Regions from separate parts of the Streptomyces sp. NPDC008163 genome, predicted to be linked through region 4. Evidence: riboswitches for the same ligand, from Rfam matches in the RefSeq annotation. Region 4 holds a riboswitch; each other region holds the start of a gene.
The links. Region 4 has a riboswitch for cobalamin ahead of ACFZAT_RS07610 (cobalamin biosynthesis protein). Riboswitches for the same ligand answer to the same signal wherever they lie in the genome.

Region 1: another riboswitch for cobalamin. It lies ahead of ACFZAT_RS27170 (hypothetical protein); the one in region 4 lies ahead of ACFZAT_RS07610 (cobalamin biosynthesis protein).
Region 2: another riboswitch for cobalamin. It lies ahead of ACFZAT_RS03650 (ribonucleoside-diphosphate reductase subunit alpha); the one in region 4 lies ahead of ACFZAT_RS07610 (cobalamin biosynthesis protein).
Region 3: another riboswitch for cobalamin. It lies ahead of ACFZAT_RS23975 (ABC transporter substrate-binding protein); the one in region 4 lies ahead of ACFZAT_RS07610 (cobalamin biosynthesis protein).

Annotation. Positions count from the first base shown of each region.
Region 1 is NZ_JBIBHG010000013.1:203,460-208,071, forward strand. Features, by position in the region: gene metE (5-methyltetrahydropteroyltriglutamate--homocysteine S-methyltransferase) at 120-2,438, shown strand; gene ACFZAT_RS27170 (hypothetical protein) at 2,463-2,846, opposite strand; cobalamin riboswitch at 2,887-3,021, opposite strand; partial or broken gene ACFZAT_RS27175 (ECF transporter S component) at 3,035-3,486, opposite strand; partial or broken gene ACFZAT_RS27180 (cobalt ABC transporter ATP-binding protein) at 3,479-3,798, opposite strand; partial or broken gene ACFZAT_RS27185 (molybdopterin-dependent oxidoreductase) at 3,867-4,067, opposite strand; partial or broken gene ACFZAT_RS27190 (xanthine dehydrogenase family protein molybdopterin-binding subunit) at 4,103-4,612, opposite strand, start outside.
Region 2 is NZ_JBIBHG010000001.1:758,722-763,333, forward strand. Features, by position in the region: gene ACFZAT_RS03645 (ribonucleotide-diphosphate reductase subunit beta) at 1-53, opposite strand, end outside; gene ACFZAT_RS03650 (ribonucleoside-diphosphate reductase subunit alpha) at 53-2,449, opposite strand; cobalamin riboswitch at 2,590-2,722, opposite strand; gene mctP (monocarboxylate uptake permease MctP) at 2,781-4,397, opposite strand; gene ACFZAT_RS03660 (DUF3311 domain-containing protein) at 4,394-4,612, opposite strand, start outside.
Region 3 is NZ_JBIBHG010000011.1:122,867-127,478, forward strand. Features, by position in the region: gene ACFZAT_RS23955 (acyl-CoA dehydrogenase) at 1-1,146, shown strand, start outside; gene ACFZAT_RS23960 (hypothetical protein) at 1,143-1,298, shown strand; gene ACFZAT_RS23965 (phosphopantetheine-binding protein) at 1,389-1,628, shown strand; gene ACFZAT_RS23970 (beta-ketoacyl synthase N-terminal-like domain-containing protein) at 1,625-2,848, shown strand; cobalamin riboswitch at 2,899-3,086, shown strand; gene ACFZAT_RS23975 (ABC transporter substrate-binding protein) at 3,148-4,188, shown strand; gene ACFZAT_RS23980 (iron chelate uptake ABC transporter family permease subunit) at 4,185-4,612, shown strand, end outside.
Region 4 is NZ_JBIBHG010000002.1:561,993-566,604, forward strand. Features, by position in the region: gene ACFZAT_RS07605 (cobyric acid synthase) at 1-570, opposite strand, end outside; gene ACFZAT_RS07610 (cobalamin biosynthesis protein) at 567-1,577, opposite strand; cobalamin riboswitch at 1,700-1,829, opposite strand; gene ACFZAT_RS07615 (hypothetical protein) at 1,975-2,208, opposite strand; gene ACFZAT_RS07620 (inorganic phosphate transporter) at 2,242-3,507, opposite strand; gene ACFZAT_RS07625 (class II aldolase/adducin family protein) at 3,640-4,296, shown strand; gene ACFZAT_RS07630 (alpha/beta hydrolase) at 4,399-4,612, shown strand, end outside.

The sequences.
Region 1 (4,612 bases), on a different contig from region 4:
GACGGAACGACCGTGCCGCGCCGCGTTGCGCCGGGGTCGTACCCGTCGGGTCGTCGTCACCTTCGCGCTCTCGTCCCGTCTCCGGGATCTCAGGGATTCATCTCGCGAAGGAGATCTCCGTGACATCCGAGCCCGCAGCAGCGGCAGCACGCGCCACCGTGTACGGCTACCCCCGCCAGGGCCCCGACCGGGAGCTCAAGAAGGCCGTCGAGGGCTACTGGAAGGGCCGCGTCAGCGCGGACGCCCTCCGGCAGACCGCCGCACAGCTCCGGCACGACAACCGGCAGCAGCTCGCCGACGCAGGCATCCGGGAAGTGCCCACCGGCGACTTCTCGCTCTACGACCATGTCCTGGACACCACCGTCATGGTCGGCGCCATCCCCGAACGCCACCGCGAGGCCGTCGCGGCCGACGCGGTGGACGGCTACTTCGCCATGGCGCGCGGCACCCAGGACGTGGCGCCGCTGGAGATGACCAAGTGGTTCGACACGAACTACCACTACCTGGTCCCCGAGCTCGGCCCCGGCACCGTCTTCACCGCGGACTCCACCAAGCAGGTCGCGGAGTTCAAGGAGGCCCTGGCCCAGGGCCTCACCGCGCGGCCGGTGCTGGTCGGGCCCGTCACCTATCTCCTGCTGGCCAAGCCGGCCCCCGGTGTGCCCGCCGACTTCGAGCCGCTGACCCTCCTGGACCGGCTGCTGCCGGTGTACGCGGAGGTGCTCGCTGATCTGCGTGCGGCGGGGGCCGAGTGGGTGCAGCTGGACGAGCCCGCGCTCGTCCAGGACCGCACCCCGGCCGAGCTCAACGCGGCCGAGCGCACCTACCGCGGCCTCGGTTCGCTCACCGACCGCCCGAAGCTGCTCGTCGCCTCCTACTTCGACCGGCTGGGCGAGGCGCTTCCGGTCCTGGCGAAGGCTCCTGTTGAGGGCCTGGCGCTGGACTTCACCGAGGCCGCCGCCGCCAACCTCGACGCCCTCGCGGCTGTGGGCGGACTGCCGGGCAAGCGCCTGGTCGCCGGTGTCGTCAACGGCCGCAACATCTGGATCAACGACCTCCAGAAGTCGCTGTCCACGCTCGGCACCCTCCTCGGGCTGGCCGACCGCGTCGACGTGGCCGCCTCCTGCTCGCTGCTGCACGTGCCGCTGGACGCCGCCGCGGAGCGGGACATCGACCCGCAGATCGTGCACTGGCTGGCCTTCGCCCGGCAGAAGACCACGGAGATCGTCACCCTGGCGAAGGCCCTCGCGCAGGGCACCGACACCATCGCCGGCGAACTCTCCGCCAACAGGGCAGCCCTGGCCTCCCGCGCCCGCTCCCCCCTCACCCGCGACCCGGCCGTGCGCGCCCGGGCCGAGGCCGTGACGGACGCGGACGGCCGCCGCTCCCAGCCGTACACCGAGCGGGCCGCGGCCCAGCGGGCGCACCTGGGGCTGCCGTTGCTGCCGACGACAACCATCGGTTCGTTCCCGCAGACCGGCGAGCTGCGGACGGCCCGCGCCGACCTGCGCGCCGGGCGCATCGACACGGCGGGTTACGAGGAGCGCATCCGGACGGAGATCCGGGAGGTCGTCTCCTTCCAGGAGAAGACGGGCATCGACGTCCTGGTGCACGGCGAACCCGAACGCAACGACATGGTGCAGTACTTCGCCGAGCAGCTGACGGGCTACCTCGCCACCCAGCACGGCTGGGTGCAGTCGTACGGCACCCGGTACGTGCGTCCGCCGGTCCTCGCCGGGGACATCTCGCGCCCCGAGCCGATGACCGTGCGCTGGACCTCCTACGCCCAGTCGCTGAGCGACCGCCCGGTCAAGGGCATGCTCACGGGTCCGGTCACCATGCTCGCCTGGTCGTTCGTCCGCGACGACCTGCCGCTCGGGGACACCGCCCGGCAGGTCGCCCTCGCCCTGCGCGACGAGGTCAATGACTTGGAGGCGAGCGGGACTTCGGTGATCCAGGTGGATGAGCCCGCCCTGCGCGAGACGCTGCCGCTGCGGGCGGCCGACCGGGCGGACTACCTGGCCTGGGCCACGGAGGCGTTCCGGCTCACGACCAGCGGGGTGCGGCCGGCCACCCAGATCCACACCCACATGTGCTACGCGGAGTTCGGTGACATCGTCCAGGCCATCGACGACCTGGACGCCGACGTCATCAGCCTGGAGGCCGCCCGCTCCCACATGCAGGTGGCCCACGAGCTGGCGGCCCACGGCTATCCGCGTGAGGCGGGACCGGGGGTCTACGACATCCACTCGCCCCGTGTCCCGAGCGCCGAGGAGGCCGCCGAGCTGCTGCGTACGGGGCTGAAGGCGATCCCCGCCGAACGGCTCTGGGTGAACCCCGACTGCGGCCTCAAGACCCGCGGCTGGGCCGAGACCCGGGCCTCCCTGGAGAACCTGGTCGCCGCCGCCCGTACCGTCCGGGCGGAACTGCCCTCCTCCTGAACGGGGTTGCCGGGGGCCGGGACGTCACTCGCGTCCCGGCCCCCGGCCGGGCGCGCCCGGGTCGAACGCGTACAGGTCGAGGATCTCCGGCATCGGGGCCGTGCCCGGGCCTCCGGCGTTCACCCAGGCTATGACGTCCTCGGTCGCGTCGGGGTCGTTGACCAGGCCGAGCCACACCGGCCGGGCCCCGGCGCGACGGGCCTCGGCCGACGGCTGTACGACGATGACGTTGGCCTGTTCGCACACGTCCAGGCACTCGGAGACGCGCAGTGGGACGGCCGAGCGCAGCCGCGCGGTCTGGGCCCTGTGGTCGCCCGGCACCTTGACCGTGCCGCAGCAGCAGTCCCGGCACACCGTCACTCTGCTGGGTGCGGAGGCCGTGGCCGAAGGGGTCGCTGATTCCGGCATGGCGCCGTCCGCCTCTCACCGGGGAGGTCCGCCCCGGACGTCGTGGAGGTGGCGACGGTGTGAGTGTCTGGCTCCCGGGTCGTGCCCGGTCACAGTGGCGGGACCGCGCCGGATTCACACCGGCTTCCTCAGCTCCCGTCGCCCGATTCGGCGGCCATCGTCTCATGACCCTCAGGACGGTCCACCGGCTGAGGCGCGGTGAAGCGGGCCGGGGCGCGGCAGCGGGCGCGGCGGGCGGCACGGCGGAACGTGGTGAGCACGGCGGGGCCGGCGAGCAGGATGGGCAGGTAGGCGATGGAGCTGTTCGGGTCGAGGGAGAACGGCCGGAAGGAGAGGTTGAGGAGGAATCCGAAGAGGTAGCCGGACAGGGAGCCGTAGACGGCGAGCAGAAGGACTTCGCGACGGCCGGTGGCGCGCGGGAGGAACCCGGCGAGCATGCCGACGAAGGCGCAGCCGAACATCTGGTACGGCATCCAGGGGCCGACGCCCCCGTGATGAGCGCGGAGGCGAACAGCGACGTGCAGCCGAGGGTGAAGCCGAAGCCCGGGCCGAAGACCCGCCCCGCGAGGACGAGGACGAAGAAGACGGTCTCGATGCCCGCCGTGCCCGCGCCGAGGGGGCGCAGCGCGGGTGAGGTCGACCTCGCGGACGGCGGGGACGCCCTTGTGGGCGAGGGTCACCTTGCGGGCGGTGAGCAGGTCGGGCCGGTCGGGTCCGGGGCCCTGGCGGACGGGTGCCGGGGTGTGGCCGGTCAGTCGGGTGCGCAGCTCGCGGGCGGTGCGCCTGGCGTCGCGGATGGACAGCGGGAGGGGGTCCCATCCGGCGGCGCGGCGGAGCTCCACGATGGGGGTGCGATGGCGGAGGTGCGCAGGATGTCGACGGGGGCGCCGATGCGGACCTGGCCGTCGCCGGAGAGGTGGAGTACGCGGTCGGCGTACTGGACGACGCGTTCGGCCACCCGCAACCGGTCCATCGGCGTGGGCGACACGATCGCCCTGAGGTGGGGCGCCTGAGGCACGGTCACACCGCCTCCGGGACACCCTCCTCGCGGTGGTGGCGGCCGAGCCAGATGCCGGTGACGGCACTGACGTAGCGCGCGCCGCACCGGTCGGACGGGACGACGAGCTGGGTGCCGGCCTCGTCCAGGTCGTGGTCGTCCATGCGGGTGGCGAGCAGGACCGGCGCGTTGCCGAAGTCCGCGTCGATCTCCGCCCAGGACAGCCTATGTACGAGTACGGGCCTGGCACGGCCCTGGTCTATCGGCCGACCCCCTCCGCCCGCCGGTGCAGCGCGAGCCAGACCCGGTCACGGGTCACCGGCAGCTCGGTGAAGCGGATGCCCGTGGCGTCCCGCAGGGCGTTGGCGAACGCGGGCGCGACGGGGTTGAAGGGGCTCTCGCTCATGGACTTGGCGCCGAGCGGGCCGGTCGAGTCGGAGGTCTCCGTGAAGTACACCTCGGTCCGGGGGACGTCGGCGTACTGGGGCAGCCGGTAGCGGCGGAACGCGGCCGTGGTGACCCTGCCCCGGTCGTCGACCCGGACGGTCTCGAAGAGCGTCGCGCCGAGCGCCTGGGCCACGCCGCCCTCGACCTGGCCCCGGCACTGCATCGGGTTCATGACCTTCCCGGCGTCGGCTGCGTAGACGCTGCGCAGGATGCGGATCTCGCCGGTGCCGGGGTCGACGGCGATCCGGAACCACTGGGCGTTGAAGGCGACGGAGCGCGGCGAGCCGCCCCAGTGCCCTTCGGCCGCGAGTTCGTCCGCCGC
Region 2 (4,612 bases), on a different contig from region 4:
GTCAGCTCGAATCCCGGGTCGAGCAGGTTCTTCTCGGTGGTGACGGCGGTCATTACTGGCAGGCCTCGCAGGACTCGGGGTTTTCCAGGGAGCAGGCGATGGCGTCCGCGTCGGGCGCCTGCGCCTGCTGTGCGGGGACGGCGGCGGCGGCCGGCGCGGCACCGGACGCGGCACGGGCGATCCGGGTCGCCGGACGCGACCGCAGGTAGTACGTCGTCTTCAGGCCCTGCTTCCAGGCGTACGCGTACATCGAGGAGAGCTTGCCGATCGTCGGCGTCTCCAGGAACAGGTTGAGCGACTGGCTCTGGTCGAGGAACGGCGTACGGGCCGCCGCCATGTCGATCAGGCCGCGCTGCGGGATCTCCCACGCGGTGCGGTACAGCGCCCGCACGTCCGCCGGGATCCAGGCGAAGCCCTGCACCGAGCCGTTCGACTCGCGCAGCGCCTCACGCGTCCGCGCGTCCCACACGCCGAGCCGCTTCAGCTCGTCCACCAGATAGCCGTTGACCTGGAGGAACTCACCGCTCAGGGTCTCCCGCTTGAAGAGGTTCGAGACCTGGGGCTCGATGCACTCGTAGACACCCGCGATCGAGGCGATCGTCGCGGTCGGGGCGATGGCCAGGAGCAGCGAGTTGCGCATCCCGGTCTTCGCGATCCGGGCCCGCAGGGCGTCCCAGCGCTCCGGCCAGTTCAGCTCCGTGTCGTAGTGGTCGGGGTGCAGCACCCCGCGCGCGGCCCGGGTCCCGGACCAGGCGGGCAGCGGACCCGACCTCTCCGCGAGGGCGCAGGACGCCTCGTAGGCGGCGAGCATGATGCGCTCGGCGATCTTCGTGGAGAGCGCCCGGGCCTCGGGGGAGTCGAAGGGCAGCCGCAGCTGGAAGAAGACGTCCTGGAGCCCCATCGCACCCAGGCCCACCGGCCGCCAGCGGGCGTTGGACCGGCCGGCCTGCTCGGTCGGGTAGAAGTTGATGTCCACGACCCGGTCGAGGAAGGTCACCGCGGTCCGCACGGTGGCGTCCAGCCGCTCCCAGTCGATCGAGCCGCCCTCGACGAACGCGCCGAGGTTGACCGAGCCGAGGTTGCACACGGCCGTCTCGCCGTCGTCGGTCACCTCCAGGATCTCGGTGCACAGGTTCGAGGAGTGCACGACCCTGCCCGGCTCGGCGGTCTGGTTCGCGGTGCGGTTGGAGGCGTCCTTGAACGTCATCCAGCCCTGCCCGGTCTGCGCCAGGGTCCGCATCATCCGGCCGTACAGCTCGCGGGCCGGCATGGTCTTGCGGGCCAGGCCCTTCGCCTCGGCCGCCCGGTACGCGGCGTCGAACTCGTCGCCCCACAGGTCGGTCAGCCCGGGCACGTCCGCCGGGGAGAACAGCGACCAGGTGCCGTCCGCGTCGACGCGGCGCATGAACTCGTCCGGGATCCAGTGCGCCAGGTTCAGGTTGTGCGTGCGGCGCTGGTCCTCGCCCGTGTTGTCGCGGAGCTCCAGGAACTCCTCGATGTCCGCGTGCCAGGTCTCCAGGTAGACCGCGGCGGCGCCCTTGCGCCGGCCGCCCTGGTTCACGGCGGCGACGGAGGCGTCCAGCGTCTTGAGGAACGGCACGATGCCGTTGGAGTGGCCGTTGGTGCCCCGGATCAGCGAACCCCGGGCGCGGATGCGGGAGTACGAGAGGCCGATGCCGCCCGCGTGCTTCGACAGCCGGGCCACCTGGTGGTAGCGGTCGTAGATCGAGTCCAGCTCGTCCAGCGGCGAGTCCAGCAGATAGCAGGAGGACATCTGCGGGTGGCGGGTGCCGGAGTTGAAGAGCGTCGGCGAGGACGGCAGGTAGTCCAGCCGGCTCATCAGTCCGTACAGCGCGGCGACCTCGTCCAGCGCCCGCTCGGAGGTGTCCTCGGCGAGCCCGGTGGCGACCCTGAGCATGAAGTGCTGGGGGGTCTCGATGACCTCGCGGGTATGCGGGTGGCGCAGCAGATAGCGGCTGTGCAGGGTGCGGAGCCCGAAGTACCCGAAGCGGTCGTCGGCCCCGTCCGCGAGGGACCGCTCGACCAGGGCGTCCAGGGCGGCCGCGTGCAGGGTGACGAAGGCGGCGGTGCGGTCCGCGATCAGGCCCTCGCGGTGGCCCACGGCGACCGAGGCCGAGAACGAGGTGGCGCCCTGCCCCGCGGCCTCGTCCGCGATGGTCCGGGTGAGCAGCCGGGCGGCGAGGCGGGAGTAGGCGGGGTCCTCGGAGATGAGGCCCGCCGCGGCCTCGGTGGCCAGCGAGCGCAGCTCCGCCTCGTCCGACCGGGCGTTGCGGCCGCGCAGTGCGGCGGCGGCGACGCGACCGGGGTCGGTGTCGGGCAGGTCGGCGGTGAGTTCGGTCAGGGTCCGCAGCAGTGCGGTGCCGGGTCCGTCGCCCGCGGTTCCCGTTGCTTCGGCCGCTGAGACCGGATCGGCTGGCGCGATGGTCACGTGGTGCTCTCCCTCGCTCGGCTCCGGCCCGGCGGGGAGCGGGGGCAGCCGGGCAGGAGGGGGCCCGGGCGGGGCGGCACTCCGTGCGGCGTCCACCGGCCCATCCCACGAGGCCCGGACGTCTGGGCATCCGGTTCGGTCGAGCCGGATGCGCTGTCGGCAGGTCCTCGGACTCCACGGATGCACCAAAGCGCACCGAATACACCGTTGCGGGACAGTTCCGGATTCACACCGGATTCCCCTGCGGCGACAGCGAGCATGAGCATACATGTGGGGGCCGTCCTGTCGGGCGGCCCCCACATGTTGTGTCGCGTGGCGTAAAGGTGTGCGGTCAGTGACCGCCCGGCGCTCCCGCCGTGGCCGGCGGCAGCTTCTCCTGGACGCCCGGGTCGCCCGCGTCCGCGGTGTAGTCGCCCGGGGAGGTCTCGTCGATCCCGGCAGGCGCCTTCACGGCGTTCAGGACGAAGGTGAGGACGACGACGACCACGACGTTCAGCACGAACGCGGTGAGGCCGATGTAACCGATCTCGCCGAGGCCCGGGATCTCCTTGGAGGACCCGCCGAAGTGCTTCTGCGTGGGGCTCGCGACCCCGTACGCGGCAGCCGTACCGTAGATCATGCCGACCGCCCAGCCGGCGAGCAGCGCCCAGCGGTGGAACCACCGGGTGAACAGGCCGCCGACCAGGGCCGGCATCGTCTGGAGGATCCAGATCCCGCCCAGCAGCTGGAAGTTGATCGCGACGGTCTTGTCCATGGTGAGGACGAAGGCCAGCGCGCCGACCTTGACCAGGAGCGAGACCAGCTTGGAGACCTTGGTCTCCTGCTCGGGCGTCGCGTCCGGCTTCAGGAAGTCCTTGTAGATGTTGCGCGTGAACAGGTTCGCCGCCGCGATGGACATGATCGCGGCCGGCACCAGGGCGCCGATGCCGATCGCGGCGAAGGCCACGCCCGCGAACCAGTCGGGGAACATGTTCTCGAACAGCTGCGGGATGGCCAGCTGGCCGTTCTGCACCTTGACGCCGGCGGCGATCGCCATGAAGCCGAGCAGCGCGAGCAGGCCCAGCATCAGCGAATACAGCGGCAGGATCGTGGTGTTGCGGCGGATCACCTCACGGCTGCGGCTGGAGAGCGTCGCCGTGATCGAGTGCGGGTACATGAACAGCGCCAGCGCGGACCCGAGCGCCAGGGTCGCGTACCCCCACTGCCCGGCCGCGGCCGGTGCGAGGCTGCCCGCGCCCGCCTTGGTGAACTTGTCCTGGGCGGAGGCGAAGATGTCGTCGAAGCCGCCCAGCTTGATCGGGATGTAGATGATCGCGACGGCGATGACCAGGTAGATCAGCCCGTCCTTGACGAACGCGATCAGCGCCGGCGCCCGCAGCCCGGAGGAGTAGGTGTACGCGGCGAGCACCGCGAACGCGATCAGCAGCGGCAGGTCCTTGACGAACCAGTTGGTGTTCTCGCCGCCGCCGACGCCCATCACGTCGAGCACCGCCTGGATGCCGACGAGCTGGAGCGCGATGTACGGCATGGTGGCGAGGATGCCGGTGACCGCGACGGCCAGCGAGAGGCCCTTCGAGCCGAACCGGCCGCGGACGAAGTCCGAGGTGGTGACGTACCCGTGCTTGTGCGAGACCGACCACAGGCGCGGCAGGAAGGTGAAGATCAGCGGGTACACCAGGATGGTGTACGGCACCGCGAAGAAGCCGGAGGCTCCGAGCGAGTAGATCGCCGCGGGCACCGCGACGAAGGTGTACGCGGTGTAGAGGTCGCCGCCGAGCAGGAACCAGGTGACCCAGGTGCCGAACGACCGTCCGCCCAGGCCCCATTCGTCGAGGGTGGCCTCGTTCTCGGCCTTGCGCCAGCGGGCGGCCAGGAAGCCCATGACCGTGACGGCCAGGAAGAAGAAGATGAAGACGCCGAGCGCGACGCCGTTCACGCCGTCCTTCATGCCGACGCACCTCCCTTGCGGGCGCGCTGGTCACGCTGCCACAGCTTGTACGCGATCATGGTGAGCGCGGTGGAGATCAGCACCCAGAGCATCTGGTACCAGTAGAAGAACGGGATGCCGATGAAGGTCGGGTCGATCTTCGCGTACGAACCCACCCAGAGCATCGCCACGAACGGCGCGACGAGACACAGGGCGATGACCACCCGCACGGGTGT
Region 3 (4,612 bases), on a different contig from region 4:
GACCACAGCCTGACCTCGTTCGACCACGTCTTCGTGGGGCGCGAGGCGCTGCTGACGGGCCCGCAGGGGTGGATCGACGGCGACGGGGAGTTCCGCAGCGCCATCGAGGGCCGGCGGCGCCGCTTCCTCGCCTCCATCGCCCGGGTCGTCACCGGCAGGATCTCGATGAGCGCCAGCGCCGTCGGCTCGGCCCGCGCCACGCTGGCCGTCGCGGTCCGGTACGGCGGCCACCGCCAGGTCTCCGCCGGACGCGGGGCGCGGCTGCCGGTGCTCGCGTACCGCACCCACTACGGGCCGCTCGCCGAAGCGATGGCCACGGTCTTCGCGATGAGCCTGCTGCACCGCCGCGTCCTGGACCGCTGGGAGGCGGCCCAGGCGGGGCCCGAGGCCGGGCGGGAGGCGGCCGAGCGGCTGGTGGACATCGCCAAGGGCTGGATCACCTGGCGGGCCAGGGCCGTGATCGTGGAGTCCCGGGAACGCTGCGGCGCCCAGGGCCTCCTGGAGAACAACGGGATGGCCGCGCTCGTCACCGGCGTCGAGGGCGCCATCACCGCCGAGGGCGACAACCTCGCCGTCCACGCCAGGGCCGCCGCGGCCCTGCTCGCCGACCGCCCCGCCCACGAACCCGCTCCCGCGCACGGCGACCTCACCGACCTGCGCTTCCTGGTCCGGCTCCTGGGGTGCGCCGAGGAGCTGTGGTTCGCGCGCGCCGGGGCCCGGGCGGCCCGCACGGCGCCGGGCGACCCGCTCGGCCGGTGGAACGCGGCGGCGGGCCCCGCCCTGCGCGGGGTCGAGGCGCATGCCTGCAGGCAGGCGGCCGAGGCGTACGCGGAGGCGGTCGAGGCGCTGCCCGCCGGGGCGGACCGGGACCGGCTCGGCGAGCTGGCCCGACTGTTCGCCCTGGGCCGGGTCGCGCGCGACGGCGGAGACCTGCTCGCGGCCGGTCATCTGAGCGCCGGTCAGGCGGAGGCGCTGACGGACCACACCGAACGGCTCATCCAGGCGGTGGCCCCCCACCTCCCGGAGCTCGCCGGCTCCTTCGCCCTCCCCGACGAGCTGCTCGCCGACTGGCCGATCACGGGCGCCGGTTACGCCGACGCGTACGACGATCCGGAGGCCCACTGGCACACGGAGGAGGGCCGATGACGGGCACCCTCGCCCGCCGTGCGGCACGAGCCGTGCGCGGGCTCGGGGCCGGGGCCGTCCTCCTCGCCTACTGGACGACCGTCGCCGTGTGCGCGCGATGGTGCGAGGCGCCCCGGACGGGCGTTGGCGAATCGGTTCGCCGCAAGGCGTAACCGGAGCGACGCTGCTCAGTTGTTCCGGCGTCGGGGCCGTGCGCGCCGGCGCCGGACACCCCACCGGATGGGCATGAGGAAAGGAAGACCATGAGCACGATCCACCCCCGCATCACCGACGTACTCAGCCGTACCTTCAAGGTGCCCGTGGCCGAGATCCTTCCGGGCTCCACGATGGACAGCCTGGACATGGACTCCCTCGCGGCCGCCGAGTTCGCCGTCGTCCTCCGGGAGACCACCGGGGTCGAGCTGGACAACGGGACCCTGACCCGGGGGACCACTCTCGCCGAGCTCACGGCGCACCTGCAGGCGTCGGCCGGCGCCCGATGAGGACGCCGGCCATCGCCGTCACCGGGCTCGGCATGATCACCCCGGTCGGCAACGACACCGAGTCCACCTGGGACGGCGTGTGCGCCGCCGTGAGCCCGGCCCGCACCGTCCCCGCGCTCGCCGGGTGCGCGGTCGACTTCGCCTGCGTGGTCGACGGCATCGACCTGGACGCCGAGATCGGGCGCCGTACCGCCTTCCGGATGGGCCGGTACGTCAAGTTCGCGGTCCTGGCCGCCAGGGAGGCCGTCGCGGACGCCGGGCTCGACCCGGCCGGCTGGGACGGCAGCCGGGTCGCGGTCGTCGTCGGCACCAGCAGCGGGGGATCCGCGCACCTCACCGACCAGGCGCTGGTCCTGGAGCGGCGGGGCCCGGAGGCGACCTCGCCCGCCGGGGTCCTGCTGACCATCCCCAACATGCCCGCCGCCGAGATCGCGATCGAGATGCGGGCCACCGGCCCCAGCATGGCCCCCTGCACGGCCTGCTCCTCCGGCGTCACCGCACTGTCCGTCGCCCGGGACCTCCTGGCCGCCGGGCAGTGCGACGTGGCGATCGCGGGGGCGACCGAGTCGACCGTCTTCCCGATCGCCATGACCGGCTTCGCCCGGTCCGGGGCCGCCGCCCGCGCGGACGGCGACCTGTCCCGGCTCAGCCGGCCCTTCGCCGCCGACCGCGCCGGACTCGTCATGGGCGAGGGCGCCGCCGTCATGGTGCTGGAGCGCGTGGCCGACGCGGAGGCCAGGGGCGCCGAACCACGGGCCCTGCTCGCCGGCACCGGCGCCACCACGGACGCCCATCACCCCACCAGCCCGAACCCCGACGGGCGGGTCGCCGGGGCCGCCGTCGAGGCCGCCCTGCGCGACGCGGGCTGGCGGGCCGACGAGGTGGAGCACGTCAACGCGCACGGCACCGCGACCCTGCGCAACGACGCCGCCGAGGCCGCGCTGATCAGCCGGGTGTACCCGCACCGGCCACCCGTCACCGCCCCCAAGGGCGTGCTCGGGCACTGCATGGGCGCGGCCGGGGCGATCGAGGCCGGGCTGACGGTCCTCACCCTCCAGCGCGGGGTCGTCCCGCCGGTCGCCAATCTGGACGCGCCCGCGCCCGGGTTCGACATCGACTGCGTCACCAAGGTGCCGCTGGTACGGCAGGTCCGCCGGGCCGTCAGCCACTCCTTCGGCTTCGGCGGGCACAACGCGGTGGTGGCGCTCCAGCGCCCGTGAGCTGCCGTTCCCGGGCGGACGAGGGCGCGGCTGATCTGCGCGTAAGCCCGTGGTAGCGTGCCCGAGCCAGTCGAACTCCACGTAGGGGTCAGGGAATCCGGTGCGAATCCGGAACTGACGCGCAGCGGTGAGGGGGACGGGCGGGGCCACGGCCACTGGGAGACCCGGCGTCTCCCGGGAAGGCGTCCCGCCCGGACGAACCCGAGTCCGAAGACCTGCTGGCGACCGCCGTCCGGGACCGGGCGGCGGGTTCCGTACAGCGGGCCCCGCGCATGGGCCCAGAGACGCCGAGGTACCCCGTGCCGCCGATATCCGGCCCCGCCCGTTCCGCCGCCCTGCTCACCGCCGCCCTCCTCCTGCTGACCGCCTGCGGGGGGCCGCCCTCCGAACAGACCGACGCGACGGGGAAGTCGGACGGCTATCCGGTCACGCTCAAGAACTGCGGGCGCACCGTCACCGTGGACGCCCCGCCCCGGCGTGCCGTATCCGTCGACCAGGGCACCACGGAGATCCTGCTCTCGCTCGGCCTCCAGGACCGGATCGCCGCGACCGCCACCTGGACCGACCCGGTGATGAAGGGCCTGGAGAAGGCCAACGCGGGCGTGAAGCGGATCGCCGACAACCGGCCCTCCTCCGAGAAGGTCCTCGACCAGGAACCCGACCTCGTCGCCGCCGACTTCGAGTCGACCCTCGCCAAGGGCGGCGTCGCCCCGCGCGAACAGTTCGAGAAGCTGGGCGTCCCCACCTATGTCGCGCCCGCCGACTGCACCGCCAAGGACAACACCAAGGACGGCGACGGCGTCCGCACCGGAGCCCTGACCATGGACAGCGTCTACGCCGAAGTGCGCGACCTGGCGCGGGTGTTCGGCGTGCCCGAGCGTGGCGAGAAGCTGGTCGGGCGGCTCCGTGACCGTATCCGCGAGGCCGCCGACGGCATCGGCGGATCCGGCACCTCCGTCATGTACTGGTTCGCCAACTCCGAGGCCCCCTACCTGGCGGGCTGCTGCGGGGCGCCGGGCATCATCAGCCGGGAACTGGGCCTGAAGAACGTCTTCGGCGACACGCACGACGAATGGCCCCAGATCAACTGGGAGACCGTCGCCGACCGCAACCCGGACGTCCTCGTCATCGGCGACCTCACCCGCAAGTCCCAGACCGCCGAGAGCGCCGCCGGGAAGATCGCCTTCCTGGAGTCCAACCCCGTCACGAAGACGATGGACGCCGTACGCCGCAAGCGCTACGTACTGCTCAGCGGCCAGGCCATGAACCCGACCATCCGCACGGTCGAGGGCGTGGAGCTGGTGGCCGCCGGGCTGCGCGACTTCGGGCTCGCGGGGTGACGGCCACCGACCGGCTCGCCGCCCCACCCGGAAAGGCCCCGCGTGACCGGGCACCGGAAGCGGCGCCCGCACGCTCCCGGCTGCGCGGCGGCCTCCTGTGGACCGGTGGCGTCGTGCTGCTCGCCCTCTCCGTCGCGGTCGCCGTCACCATCGGACCCGCCCGGATCTCCGTCGTGGACGTCTGGTCCGCCGTCGCCGCCCACCTCGGCGTCGGCGAGGTACGGCTCAGCCCGATCCGCGACGGCATCATCTGGAACCTGCGCATGCCGCGTACGCTGCTCGCCGCCGTCTGCGGGGCGGGCCTCGCGGTCTGCGGAACCGTCATGCAGTCCCTGCTGCGCAACCCGCTCGCGGACCCGTTCGTCCTCGGCGTCTCCTCCGGCGCGTCCACCGGCGCGGTCCTCGTCGTCGTGCTCGGCGTCGG
Region 4 (4,612 bases):
CAGCTCCTGGTCCTCCGGCGCGAGCAGCGCGGTGGTGCCGAAGAACGAGGCGAACACCCCGCCCCGGTCGATGTCCCCGACCACCACGACCGGGAAGCGCGCGGCGCGGGCGATGCCCATGTTCACGATGTCCGTGCGGCGCAGGTTGATCTCGGCGGGCGAGCCCGCGCCCTCGCAGATCACCGCGTCGTACGTGCCCCGCAGCTGCTCCAGGCAGTCCGTGACGGTGGACAGCAGCTGTTCCTGCCGCCCGCCGTGGTAGCCGCGGGCGCTCATCTCGCCGACCGGCCGCCCCATCAGGACGACCTGGCTGGAGCGGTCGCCGCCGGGCTTGAGCAGCACCGGGTTCATCAGGGCGGTCGGCTCCACCCGGGCGGCCTGGGCCTGCATGGCCTGGGCCCGGCCGATCTCGGCACCCTCGCGGGTGACGAAGGAGTTCAGCGACATGTTCTGCGCCTTGAACGGGGCGACCTTCACGCCCCGGCGCACCAGCCAGCGGCAGATGCCCGCCGTGACGACGCTCTTGCCCGCGTCCGATGTGGTCCCGGCGACCAGCAGTCCGCCACTCATATCGCTCTCCGTCCAGCAGTACGGGATCCGTGAGGTCTCCGGGCCTGCCCCGCTCCCGCGATGCGGCGCGCGACCGCCGCCGCGCCCAGCCGGGCGGCCACGGTGACGCCGAGGGCGAGCACGCCCACCCGGCGCGAGAGCCGCACCGCGCGCTCGATGTCCCCGGTCTCCACCGCCCGCCCGGCCTCCCCGTTGAGCACGGGCCGGTGCTCGACGCGCCCGCCGTAGGCCAGGGTCCCGCCCAGGCGTACGCCGAGTGCCCCGGCGAACGCGGCCTCCACCGGGCCCGCGTTGGGGCTCGGGTGCTTCGCGGCATCCGCCGACCAGGCGCGTACGGCCTCCCGGGGGCGGCCGCCGGAGGCCACGGCGAGCAGGGCGGTGAGCCGGGCGCCGGGCCAGCCCGCGAGGTCGTCGAGCCGGGCCGATGCCCAGCCGTACCGCAGGTGGCGCGGCGACTTGTGGCCGACCATCGCGTCGAGCGTGTTGGCGGCGCGGAAGCCGACGAGCCCGGGAACTCCGGCGAGGGCGCCCCAGACGAGGGCGCCGACCACGGCGTCCGAGGTGTTCTCGGCGACGGACTCCACCACGGCGCGCGCGATCCCGGGGCCGTCCAGCGCCTGTGGGTCGCGCCCGCACAGGTGCGGCAGCCGCTCCCGGGCCAGCTCGATGTCCCCCGCGGCGAGCGCCCCGCCGATCGCCCGGGCCTCGCGCCCCAGCGACGTACCGCCGACGACGGACCAGGTGGCGGCGGCGGTCAGCGCCACGGAAGCGGCGGGGTGGCGGCGCAGGGCGCGGGCGGCGAGCGCGGCGCTCCCGGCGGCGCCCCCGGCGCAGATCAGGGTGTGCAGGGCGCCCCGGCCGCGGTGGTCGCGCCAGAGCCGGTCCTCGACGGCCGCGGCGGCCCGCCCGAAGGCGGCGACCGGGTGGCCCCTGCGGGGGTCACCGAGCAGCAGGTCGCCGATCAGGCCGGCGGTGGCGCCGTACGCGTAGATGCGATCGGCACGCACGGTTCAGCCGGCCGTACCGGAGTCCGCCGGAAGGGGCTGTGGGGAGAGGGGCGCACGGCAGCCGGGCATGGCGATATGTCCTCACTCAGGGTCCGCGCCCTGGTTCGACGTGACGGCGACAGGAGTCTCCTGGCTTCCGGATCGGCGGATTCCCCCGGTCTTCCAGCCCGCTGGGCGGGCCGTGACGTGCGGTGGGGGACCGCTCCCCGGTGACAGTGGCGGGACCGCGCCGGATTCGCACCGGCTTCCTCTGCTGTCGCCGTAATGGCTCCGGCAGTCCACCACGCCCCGCGAACGCCCGTCAACTCGCCGTTGACCTGCGGTGGCGGAGTGTGGGCGGACGCACATCGGGCCGGGCGCACCCGAGGTGCGTCCGGCCCGATGGGGTGGTGCCGCGTCAGGCGACGATGAGATAGATGCCGTACGCGACCGCCGCCGCGCACAGCCCGAAGCAGACGTACGCCCCGGCCCGCGCCAGCAGGACCGACCCGCCCGCCGGACCGCCCCCGGCAGCCGCTTCCGGCTGCTTGGAGAGGCCGACGATGCCGAGCGTGAAGAGGCCCACCAGGGCGACGGTGGTGACGAGGGAGACGCCGAAGACGGTGCCCAGAGCTGCCCAGTCGATGTTCATACGGGGTGTCCTTTACCGGAGTACCGGGGTCTGTCAGACCGTGGCGGGTCGGGCCGGATCGGCGGCGACCGGAGCGGCGGGCGCCGGGATGGTGGCGGCGAGGTCGTGCGCCACAGTGGGCGGCGGGCTCACGGCCGCGATGGCCTGGGTGACGACACCGGCGGGCTCGGCCGGGGCCGTGTCCTCGGTGCCGGGTGCGACATCGCCGTGGCCGACGGGCTTGCGGCGCGAGAGCACCCAGATCGCCCCGGACCCGGCGACCAGGAGGGCCGCGACGACCACGACGCCCCAGGTGCCCTGCTTCGTCAGGAACTCGGCGCCCGCGCCGACCAGACCGGCGGCCGGCAGGGTCAGGCCCCAGGCGACGAACATCCGGGTGGCGGTGGACCAGCGGACCACACCCCCGGCACGGCCGAGACCCGCGCCCATCACGGCCCCGGAGCAGGACTGCGTGGTGGAGAGGGAGAAGCCGAGGTGCGAGGAGGCCAGGATGACGGTGGCCGCGCTGGTCTGGGCGGCGAAGCCCTGCGGGGGCTTCAGTTCGGTCAGGCCGCTGCCCATGGTGCGGATGATGCGCCAGCCGCCGAGGTACGTGCCGAGCGCGATGGCCAGGCCGGCGCTGACGATGACCCAGACCGGCGGGTTGGAGCCGGGGGAGAGGACGCCGCCGGTGACCAGGGCGAGGGTGATGATGCCCATCGTCTTCTGCGCGTCGTTGGTGCCGTGGGCGAGCGAGACGAGCCCGGCCGAGGCGATCTGCCCCGCCCGGTAGCCCTTGGCGGTGGCCTTCTCCTGGGCGTCGTTGCGGATCTTCCCGCCGATCCGGTACGTGAGCCTGGTGGCCAGGAGCGCGGCCACACCGGCCACGATCGGGGCGGCGACGGCGGGCAGCAGCACCTTGGTGACGACGGTGCCGCCGTTGACCGACGACCAGCCGGCGGACATCACCGCGGCGCCGATGAGGCCGCCGAACAGTGCGTGGGAGGAGCTGGACGGGAGCCCGACCAGCCAGGTCAGAAGATTCCACAGGATGGCGCCGACGAGCGCCGCGAAGATGACCTCGGTTCTGAGGCCGTCCTCGTTGACGATCCCGCCGGAGATCGTCTTGGCGACCTCCACGGACAGGAACGCGCCGACCAGATTGAGAACGGCGGACATCGCGACCGCCGTCTTGGGTTTGAGTGCGCCGGTCGAGATGGTCGTGGCCATCGCGTTGGCGGTGTCGTGGAAACCGTTCGTGAAATCGAACACTAGAGCTGTCACGATCACTATCGCGAGCAGCAGCGTGATGTGTTCCATTTACCCAGGCAATCGTTCGACGTCATTGGCACGTGGAACGTAGGCAACTTGAGTGAACGGAAGATGAACTGAGCAGGGCGTTGCGGTGACCCCCTGAACGGGGGCCGGACGGGGCTTGGAAAGGATCTTCGGATGAGTGACGGAGAGCACGGCGCGCTGGCCCGTGGATGGGAGTCCGTCGTCGCTGCGGCACGCCGCACGGCGGCCGAGGGACTGGTCGTCGGAACCTCCGGAAACGTCTCGCTGCGGGTGGGCGACACGGTGCTGGTCACCCCCAGCGGAGTGCCGTACGACCGGCTGCGTCCCGAGGACTTGACCGGCGTCGATCCGGAAGGCAACCAGACCTTCGGGAAACTCACCCCCACCAGCGAACTTCCTCTCCACCTCGCCGTATACCGGAACACCGACGCGAGGGCCGTCGTGCACACCCACGCGGTCCACGCCACCGCCGTCTCCACCCTCGTCACCGAGGTCCCCCCGGTCCACTACGCCGCCGCGATGCTGGGCGGGACGGTCCGCGTCGCCCCCTACGCCCGCTACGGCACCCCCGAACTCGCCGCGAACATGCTCACCGCCCTCCGCGACCGCACCGGCTGCCTGCTCGCCAACCACGGCACCGTCACCTACGGCGCCACCCTCGACCAGGCGTACGACCGCACCGCCCAGCTCGAATGGCTCTGCCACGTCTGGCTCACCGCGAGCGCCGTGCCCGGCCGCACCCCGGCCCTGCTCTCGGCGGACCAGCTCGGCGAGGTGCTGGAGGCCCTGAAGGGATACGGGCAGCGCTGAGGCGGTTCGTACGGGGTCCGTACGCGGTCCGTACGCGGTCCGGACCGGCCCGGACGGCCCTGCCCACTGGCATCGGGGCGCTGCGACCCCGACACTGAGGGTGTGCGCCCGGTTACCGCGACGGCAGCGGCCGTCACCACACTCATCGGCGCCGGCGCGGCAGCGGTCGCGGCCGGCCGGTTCGCCGGCGACGTCGCCCTCAGGACGCCGCCCGGCCGACCGCTCCCCGCCGACCGCGAACTCACCGTCCACGCGACGGCCGCCGGGCAGGTCACCCTGACCCGGTCCCTCACCTCGCTGCGCCCCGGCACGTACG